Regions from separate parts of the Streptococcus dentalis genome, predicted to be linked through region 1. Evidence: predicted binding sites of a transcription regulator. Region 1 holds the regulator's gene; the other holds the start of a gene.
What was found. Region 1 encodes HrcA, which represses chaperone genes, less so after heat shock. Its sites were predicted from a motif close to TTAGCACTCNNNNNNNNNGAGTGCTAA; they were not measured.

Region 1 (4,431 bases):
TTCTTTACCAGTTTCAGCCTTAACTGCTTCAACAACGGCAGGAATACGAGTTGAACCACCGACAAGGATCACTTCGTCGATATCTGACAAGCTCAAACCTGCATCTGAAAGGGCTTGGCGAACTGGAGTTTTCGTACGTTCTACAAGGTCACGAGTCAAATCGTCGAATTTTGCACGAGTCAAGGTCATTTCCAAGTGAAGAGGTCCAGCAGCGCCTGCAGTGATGAATGGCAAGCTGATTTGAGTTGAAGTCACACCAGAAAGGTCTTTCTTCGCTTTTTCAGCTGCGTCTTTCAAACGTTGAAGCGCCATCTTGTCTGTTGACAAGTCGATACCATTTTCTTTCTTGAATTCTTCAACCATGTAGTCGATGATTTTTTGGTCAAAGTCGTCACCACCGAGTTTGTTATCCCCTGCAGTTGCCAATACATCAAAGACACCATCACCCAATTCAAGGATAGATACGTCGAATGTACCACCACCAAGGTCGAATACCAAGATTTTTTCTTCTTTATCAGTCTTATCCAAACCATAAGCAAGGGCTGCTGCTGTTGGTTCGTTGACGATACGTTCTACTTCAAGACCAGCGATTTTACCAGCGTCTTTAGTTGCTTGACGTTGCGCATCGTTGAAGTAAGCTGGAACTGTGATAACTGCTTTCGTTACTTTTTCACCAAGGTAATCTTCAGCGTAACCTTTCAAGTATTGAAGAATCATAGCTGAAATTTCTTGTGGTGTATATTCTTTACCGTTTGCAGAAACTTTTTCAGAAGTACCCATCTTAGATTTGATAGAGATGATCGTATCTGGGTTTGTGACTGCTTGACGTTTTGCAGCATCACCAACGATGATTTCACCGTTTTTGAATGACACAACAGATGGAGTTGTGCGGTTACCTTCTGGGTTTGCGATAATTTTTGATTCAGTTCCTTCAAGAACTGCTACTGCTGAGTTTGTTGTACCTAAGTCAATACCGATAATTTTAGACATATGTTTTTCTCCTTAAGTTTTATCTTCTTTTTTTCTTTTTGATATTTCCCTTAAGTGGTGACGACGTGAGCAACTCCCTTCGGGATTTCATCACTTATTTTTGAGCCTACTGTCTCAAAAATCCCCTATTTCAGTAGCACAAGCTACTGAAACTTTCACCACGGCGGGAAATATCTTCCTTGCAAGCCTCCGGCTTGCGTTTTATCTTTCTTTCATAGTTTAGTGTCGTTTCGGACAAGGTAGCCTAGTTATATACTACTACCATGGCTGGGCGCAGGATGCGGTCATGGAGTTTGTAGCCTTTTTGGAAGACTTGTGCGATGGTGTCTGCTGGATGTTCGTCATCTGCAGGTAAGGTTTGGATGGCCATGTGGTAGTTATGGTCAAAGGCTCCGTCCGCTGGAATCTCTTCGATTCCTTCTTCTTTCAGAGCATGTACCAAACTTTCTTGGACCATTTCCAAGCCCTTCTTCACATCATCTGTCAACCCTTCGACGGCAAGGGCACGTTCGAGGTTGTCCAGTGATGGTAAGATCGCTTTTGCCAAATCTTGGCTACGGTATTTTTGTAATTGTTGACGTTCTTCATTGGCACGGCGCTGAATGTTTTGCATTTCTGCATGAGCACGAAGGTATTTGTTTTCAAATTCCTCGGCACGCGCTTGTGCTTCTTCTAACTCAGAAGGTTGGTTGGACTCCTCTACAACTTCTTCGGTTGTTTGGGCAACTTCCTCTTCTTTCACGTCTTCTTTTTTGATATCTTCTGTCAAGGCATACACCCCTTTCATTTGGTCTTAATTTACTTCATAATGGTTGCTGTTGAGGTAACGGTAGTAATCCGTCAACTTCATAACCAGTACCCGGCCGATGACATTGACCAGGCTAATCACACGCCTGTAGTCCATCTCTACGGGACCGATCACATGCATGAGGGCCATCCCACGATAAGGAACCAGGAACTTGTGACTAATGACCGTCACATTTTTCAAAGCCTTCTCTTGGGATTCCGCAACCAGGATCTGGGTCATTTGGTCTTCTGGCATTCCCCCTCGTAACTCCAAGGCTACGTGTTGGGGATTATCTAAGAACTGATAGGTCTGAAGATCGGCGTAGGTTAAGGATGAAACCTTTCCTTCTACAAAGACCAGTTCTTGAAACAGTTGCGAGAAGACGTAATCAAAGAGATCCAGCACATTGTCTGTCGTCTTGAAATAGCGCTGTACAATCTGTGGAATCTCCGTTCGCAAGCGGTAGTGGATATCCAAAACCGTATTTCCAATGAAGCGTTCTTGAACCAGCTGGTGGAAGATTTCCAAGTCACTGGTTAAGAAATTCTTTGGAATGGCAAACTGGACGGTGACAGGCTTTGATTCTTCCAAGGTCAACACCGCTAAGGCATCGTGATTGGACAATGGAACAATCTCAAAACCGGTCAAGCGCTGACGTGTCGGCTCCACATCCTGAATCACTGCGGTGTAACCCGTCATCTGGGCTAGCAACTTGGCCGTAGCATCCAAGATATCGTCTAACTTAAAGGCTTCGAAATCAAAGGCTTTCACCACCTGGTAGACATCCTGTTCATCAATCAACTCTAGATCAAGCGAGTTCTGAACAAAATATTGAAAACCAGCTTGGCTAGGCATGCGGCCACTCGAAGTGTGGGCCTTTTCTAGTAAGCCTTGTTTTTCGAGGGCAGCCATGTCGTTTCGAATGGTCGCACTACTGGATTGAATCACATCTTGTAGCGCTTTTGAACCGACTGGTTCGTGGGTCTTGGTAAAGATATCAACGACAAGATTAAGAATCTCATTTTGACGTTCTGTAACCATGACCTCACCTCTCTTTCATTTTTTAGCACTCTAAACACTCAAGTGCTAAACCATGATTCTATTATACACCCATCCAAAAGAAAGTCAAGAGAAAAAACCAAAAAATTAGCACTCTTTTTTAAAGAGTGCTAAAAATCATTCTTAAGACCTAGAGAAATGAATCTCCTCTTATTTGCCAGCTTTTTTCAAGAGTTGAATATATTCTTCCAACACTAGCTGATGGTTGGCCATATACTGAGCGTTTTCTACGCCAACATAACGGAAATGCCAATTCTCAAAATTCACACCCGTGATGTTGCTCTTCCCATCTGGGTAGCGAAGGACAAAGCCATATTGCGGTGCGATGGCAGCCAGCTGCATGCCCAACTCATCACTTTGACCAGCTTCGACACTCATATCAATCGCAAGCCCCGTCTGGTGTTCACTCGCACCAGGGACCTGTACCTGGGTCTGCACCTGCTTTTCAGCTTCTTCGTGCGAAAGACCACTAGCCTCTAGTTGCGCAACACGCTCATTATAGAGCTCTGTTTGCTCGGCCACACTTCGATAGCCTGATATCAAGGTTTCTTCTGGGGCAATTTTTCGAGCCGCTTCTAAGAATTGACGAGTTGGTTCTACAATCCGACTATCCACTTTGATAGCATCCACATCTGTCAATTGTGGGTTCAGCTCAGGCTTCACATTATCACGATTGACCAAGATCAACTGCCAGTCTTTGGTCGAAACGGCTGGTAAATCTGATTTTTCTTTCTTTTTCTTAGAAGAAGAGGGAGTCGTTACAGCTGTTTTTTTAGCCTTCCAAAACTGAAGCCCTGAAAACAAGCTCGGCTTGGCTAAGTAAACACCAATTCCCGATCCAAGGACCACAAGAAGAAAGAAACTCAATAGGTAAGGCCACCACTTCTTACGTTTTTTTCGTGCGCGTCTATACTTATTCGTCATGGCCACCCTCTAGAAGTTTTGCTCCCACCTTACGATAGGACAGATCCCCAATCTTTTCAATATGAAAGGCACCATCTTTATAGGCCAAAACCGTCACGCTTCCGTTGTCCAAGACTAATTCTTCGACAGCCTTAGGATCGATGAGATAAATCAAGGTCGTAATCGTCATACCATGGCTGACCACAATAGCATTGCCACCGCCAGCTGCTTCTACCTCTTTTGCGATGGCTTCAAAACCTTCTTTGATCCGACTACTCAAGGCTCCCCAGGATTCAGCCCAACCAGTGGTATCCACTTCGACGATTCCTTCTGCTAACTCCATCAGGCTCAACTGATGGAAATCATCGACCTTAAAGACACGAGGTAAGACCCCCATAAAGAGATCACCATCATAAGCACCGTCAAAACTACCAAAACACCACTCGCGGATCCGTTTGTCATAACGATAAGGGATTTTTCCTGTCAGACCAAGTTCTTGAAGAATAATTCCCATGGTTTGAATGGTGCGTCCAGAATCACTCGAAACAGCCTCTTCAAAAGAAAGCCCAGCTTCCTTGAGACCAAGTCCTAATTCTCGAATTCCACGTTCTCCTGCTTCTGTCAGCGGAGTGTCTGACCAGCCCTGTGCCCGTCCAATGGTATTAAACATGGTTTTTCCATGACGAGCAATA
Region 2 (4,431 bases), 140 kb from region 1:
AAACTCTACGCAGTTGACTGGGTTTACCCTTGGATCTCTCACTTCCTCTTCTCTTTCCTTCCAACAATGATTATCACCAAATACGGTGAAAACATGGTTGATTTGATGAAACAATACCTTCCTATGGATGGTTACTGGATGAAAGCCCTCTTTACAGTCGGTGCTCTTCTCCCATGTGTCGGTATTGCCATCTTGTTGAAACAAATTGTTACAGAAGCAACTGACTTCATTCCATTCTTTGTTGGATTTACCTTGGCAAAATCTCTCGGATTGAACTTGGTATCCAGTGCCGTTGTTTCATTAATCTTTGCAGTAATCTACTATGAACTTGAAGTGATCAAATCGATGAAAGCTGCTCCGGCTGGAGCGGTGGATCTAGACGATGATGAGGAGGATATTTAAAATGGCTGATAGAAAGAAAATTTCAAAGAAAACATTAGCAAAAGCATTCCATCATTGGTATTATGGTCATTTGACTTGTTTCTCTCAAGAACATATGCAAACCTTCGGGTACTTGACTTCTATGCTTCCAATCGTAGAAGAAATGTATGACACAAAAGAGGAACAAAAGGATGCTATGCAAACCTATACGGCCTTCTTCAACACTGAACCACAACTTGGATCTCTTGTTGTAGGGATCACAGCTGGTTTGGAAGAAGCGCGTGCAAACGGAGATGCAGTGGATGGCGAAACCATCAACGGTATGCGTGCCGGTTTGATGGGACCAATCGCTGGTATTGGTGACTCATTGGTTGTTGGTACCTTGATCCCAGTTCTCTTAGGGATTGCCCTTGGTCTTTCTAAAGGTGGTAACGTCGCTGGTGCTCTCTTCTACATCGTCGTATGGAACCTCTTAGTCTACTTTGGTATGCGCTTTGCCTTCTTCAAAGGTTACCAATTAGGGGATAAAGCCGTTGAATTCCTTGTAGGACCAAAAGGACAAGCTCTTCGTAAAGCGATCAGCGTTGTCGGTGGTATGGTTATCGGTGCCGTAGCAGCTACTTGGGTATCTGTTACAACAGCCCTTCAATTCAAGAATTCTGAAGGAAAAGTCTTCTTGAACATCCAAGAAAAGATCGATGGTGTTTATCCAGGTCTCTTGACAGCAGCCTTCATCACTCTTTGCTGGTGGTTGATGTCTAAGAAAAAAATTTCACCAAACAAAGTCATGTTACTTCTCGTTGTAGTTGCTTTGATCGGTGTTGCCCTTGGTATCTTCGACCCACATCTTAAATACTAAGGAAAAGAAAAAACGAATTTGCTAGTAGGAGTTTTTGAGAATGAAGTGAATTGACCTCCTTTACTTGCACTTCATTCTCAATTTTTATAAGGAGGAATCCCATGGTTACAAAACAAGAACTTGTCAATGGATATGAAACAGAAATCAAGTACCAACGCCACATGCTTGAAAACCTTGGTCGTTGGTTCAGCTTACTCTTTATCATTGCCAGTATTGGTGTGGTATTGATCTATCTCTTTCACAAAAGTTTCCTCCCACTCTTGATCCTCGGGATTTTACTAGCCTTGGTTGGAATTTTAGGCATGATTGTTTTTGGATATGGCATCTACCGCGGGCGGATCAATCTTCAAAAAGTGATCGACGATTTCAATCAAAAATTGACAATTTTAAATTGATATTTTAGAAACATCTCATCTATTTTTGAGGTGTTTTTTTCTTGACTATTTCTGACCAAGTGATACAATAGAAACATAAGTTAGCACTTACGTATAGAGAGTGCTAAAAACACGTATGGAGGAATGAACATGTTAAAACCATTAGGAGACCGTGTGGTCTTAAAAGTAGAAGAAAAAGAACAGACTGTTGGAGGTTTTGTCCTCGCAGGTGCGAGCAAGGCCGATACAAAAACAGCTGAAGTAGTGGCCGTTGGCGAAGGTGTGCGTACCCTAAGTGGCGAACTCATTGCTCCAGCTGTAAAAGCAGGAGACCACGTTTTGGTTGAAAGCCATGCAGGAATTGAAGTTAAAGATGGGGAAGAAACCTACACCATCGTTGGAACAGCAAACATTCTTGCAATTGTAGAGTAAGAGAAGAAAGAGGTAAGAGAAATGGCAAAAGATATTAAATTTTCATCTGATGCACGTTCTGCAATGGTCCGTGGTGTCGATGTCTTAGCAGATACAGTGAAAGTTACGTTGGGCCCTAAAGGTCGCAATGTGGTTCTTGAAAAATCATTTGGTTCACCCTTGATCACAAATGATGGGGTGACCATCGCAAAAGAAATCGAATTGGAAGACCATTTTGAAAATATGGGTGCTAAATTGGTGTCAGAAGTGGCTTCTAAGACCAATGATATCGCAGGTGACGGTACAACAACTGCAACGGTTTTGACTCAAGCCATCGTCCGTGAAGGAATCAAAAACGTCACTGCAGGTGCTAATCCAATTGGCATCCGTCGTGGGATTGAGACTGCTGTTGCAACAGCAGTAGAAGCTTTGAAAAACAATGCGATCCCAGTATCGAGCAAGGAAGCGATTGCTCAAGTAGCTGCTGTGTCTTCTCGTTCTGAAAAAGTCGGTGAGTACATCTCTGAGGCCATGGAAAAAGTTGGCAAAGATGGAGTTATCACGATTGAAGAGTCTCGTGGAATGGAGACAGAACTGGAAGTCGTTGAAGGAATGCAGTTTGACCGTGGTTACCTTTCACAATACATGGTCACTGATAATGAAAAAATGGTGGCAGACCTTGAAAATCCATACATTTTGATCACTGACAAGAAGATTTCAAATATCCAAGAAATCTTGCCATTGTTGGAAAGCATTCTTCAAAGCAACCGTCCACTCTTGATCATCGCTGATGATGTCGATGGCGAAGCTCTTCCAACACTTGTCTTGAACAAGATCCGCGGTACCTTTAATGTCGTAGCTGTCAAGGCACCAGGATTTGGAGATCGCCGCAAAGCCATGCTAGAAGACATTGCCATCTTGACAGGTGGTACAGTCATTACAGACGATCTTGGTTTGGAATTGAAAGATGCAACCATTGAAGCACTTGGTCAAGCAGCTAAAGTTTCAGTCGATAAAGACAGTACTGTCATTGTCGAAGGTTCTGGTAACCCAGAAGCGATCGCTAACCGTGTGGCTGTTATCAAGTCACAAATCGAAACCACAACCTCTGAGTTTGACCGTGAAAAATTACAAGAACGTTTGGCTAAATTGTCTGGTGGTGTTGCCGTAATCAAGGTCGGTGCTGCAACAGAAACAGAATTGAAAGAAATGAAACTTCGTATCGAAGATGCCCTTAATGCGACTCGCGCAGCCGTTGAAGAAGGGATCGTTGCCGGAGGTGGTACAGCCCTTGTCAATGTCATCTCTGCAGTCGCAGCCCTTGAATTAGAAGGAGATGAAGCGACCGGACGCAATATCGTTCTTCGTGCTTTGGAAGAACCGGTGCGCCAAATTGCCCACAATGCCGGTTACGAAGGATCTATTGTGATTGATCGCTTGAAAAATGCCGAAGTCGGAACAGGTTTCAATGCCGCAACAGGTGAATGGGTGAATATGATTGATGCAGGAATCATCGACCCAGTTAAAGTGAGCCGTTCAGCCCTTCAAAACGCCGCTTCCGTAGCGAGTCTGATCTTGACGACCGAAGCAGTCGTAGCCAACAAACCAGAACCAGCAGCCCCAGCAGGACCAGGAATGGATCCAAGCATGATGGGTGGGATGATGTAACCTGATACCAATGATTGGTGCTAAAGCACCGAATCATTGGACGGTAGCCGCTATGTTGCGGCCTACCTAATCATCTTACTAGCTCAAAGGGAGGAAAATATCGTTCCTCCCTTTTCACGTCGTAACCCCTTGATTAATTGATCAGGTGCATTTATTGTTATGGCAAGCACCATGGTGCCTTGCCGTAGTGTCTTACTAAGAAAATAAAGAAGGCGTTATTGGCCTTCTTTATTTTCTGTCGTAACTGTTACAAATGATTGAGGCTATGCCTCTCATCGTTGGACGGTAGCCACTATGTTGCGGCCTGGTTAATCGTCCTACTAGCTCAAAGGGAGTGGAAGATTCTTTCCTCCCTTTTTATCTTGTTTTGGAATTTTCATTTGTTATGGAATAATATTTTTATTTTAAATTTTGTAACAGAAATGATAAATACTAATTAAAGAGGACTTGCGTAGATGCTTGGGAATCAAGCATTTGCGGTGTTTTTAGGCAGAGGGATATTTGCCAACAAATTGCAATACAAATTAACTGATTTTGTAATAATTCTAGTGTATACTAGTAAGAGTAGATCACAGGTCTACATTGTTGCAAGGGGAGAACTTCCCACATACATGTCTATTGACAATAAAACTTGATCGTAATATCGCTGTTAGTAAAATGAGAGTTTGAACATAGCATAGATTTTATCGACCTTTTTCATATTAAAAAATATTTTTCAAATTCCCCTTGCGCAAGCTC

Region 2: groES (co-chaperone GroES) is a predicted target of HrcA. The motif match lies at 1,716-1,742, and genes of this name have one in related genera.

What each region holds. Positions count from the first base shown of each region.
Region 1 is NZ_CP139418.1:62,823-67,253, forward strand. It holds gene dnaK (molecular chaperone DnaK) at 1-990, opposite strand, end outside; gene grpE (nucleotide exchange factor GrpE) at 1,235-1,759, opposite strand; gene hrcA (heat-inducible transcriptional repressor HrcA) at 1,784-2,818, opposite strand; gene SM121_RS00325 (M15 family metallopeptidase) at 2,987-3,760, opposite strand; gene SM121_RS00330 (histidine phosphatase family protein) at 3,750-4,431, opposite strand, start outside.
Region 2 is NZ_CP139418.1:201,225-205,655, reverse strand. It holds gene SM121_RS00970 (PTS mannose/fructose/sorbose/N-acetylgalactosamine transporter subunit IIC) at 1-402, shown strand, start outside; gene SM121_RS00965 (PTS system mannose/fructose/sorbose family transporter subunit IID) at 386-1,240, shown strand; gene SM121_RS00960 (hypothetical protein) at 1,342-1,635, shown strand; gene groES (co-chaperone GroES) at 1,765-2,046, shown strand; gene groL (chaperonin GroEL) at 2,068-3,693, shown strand.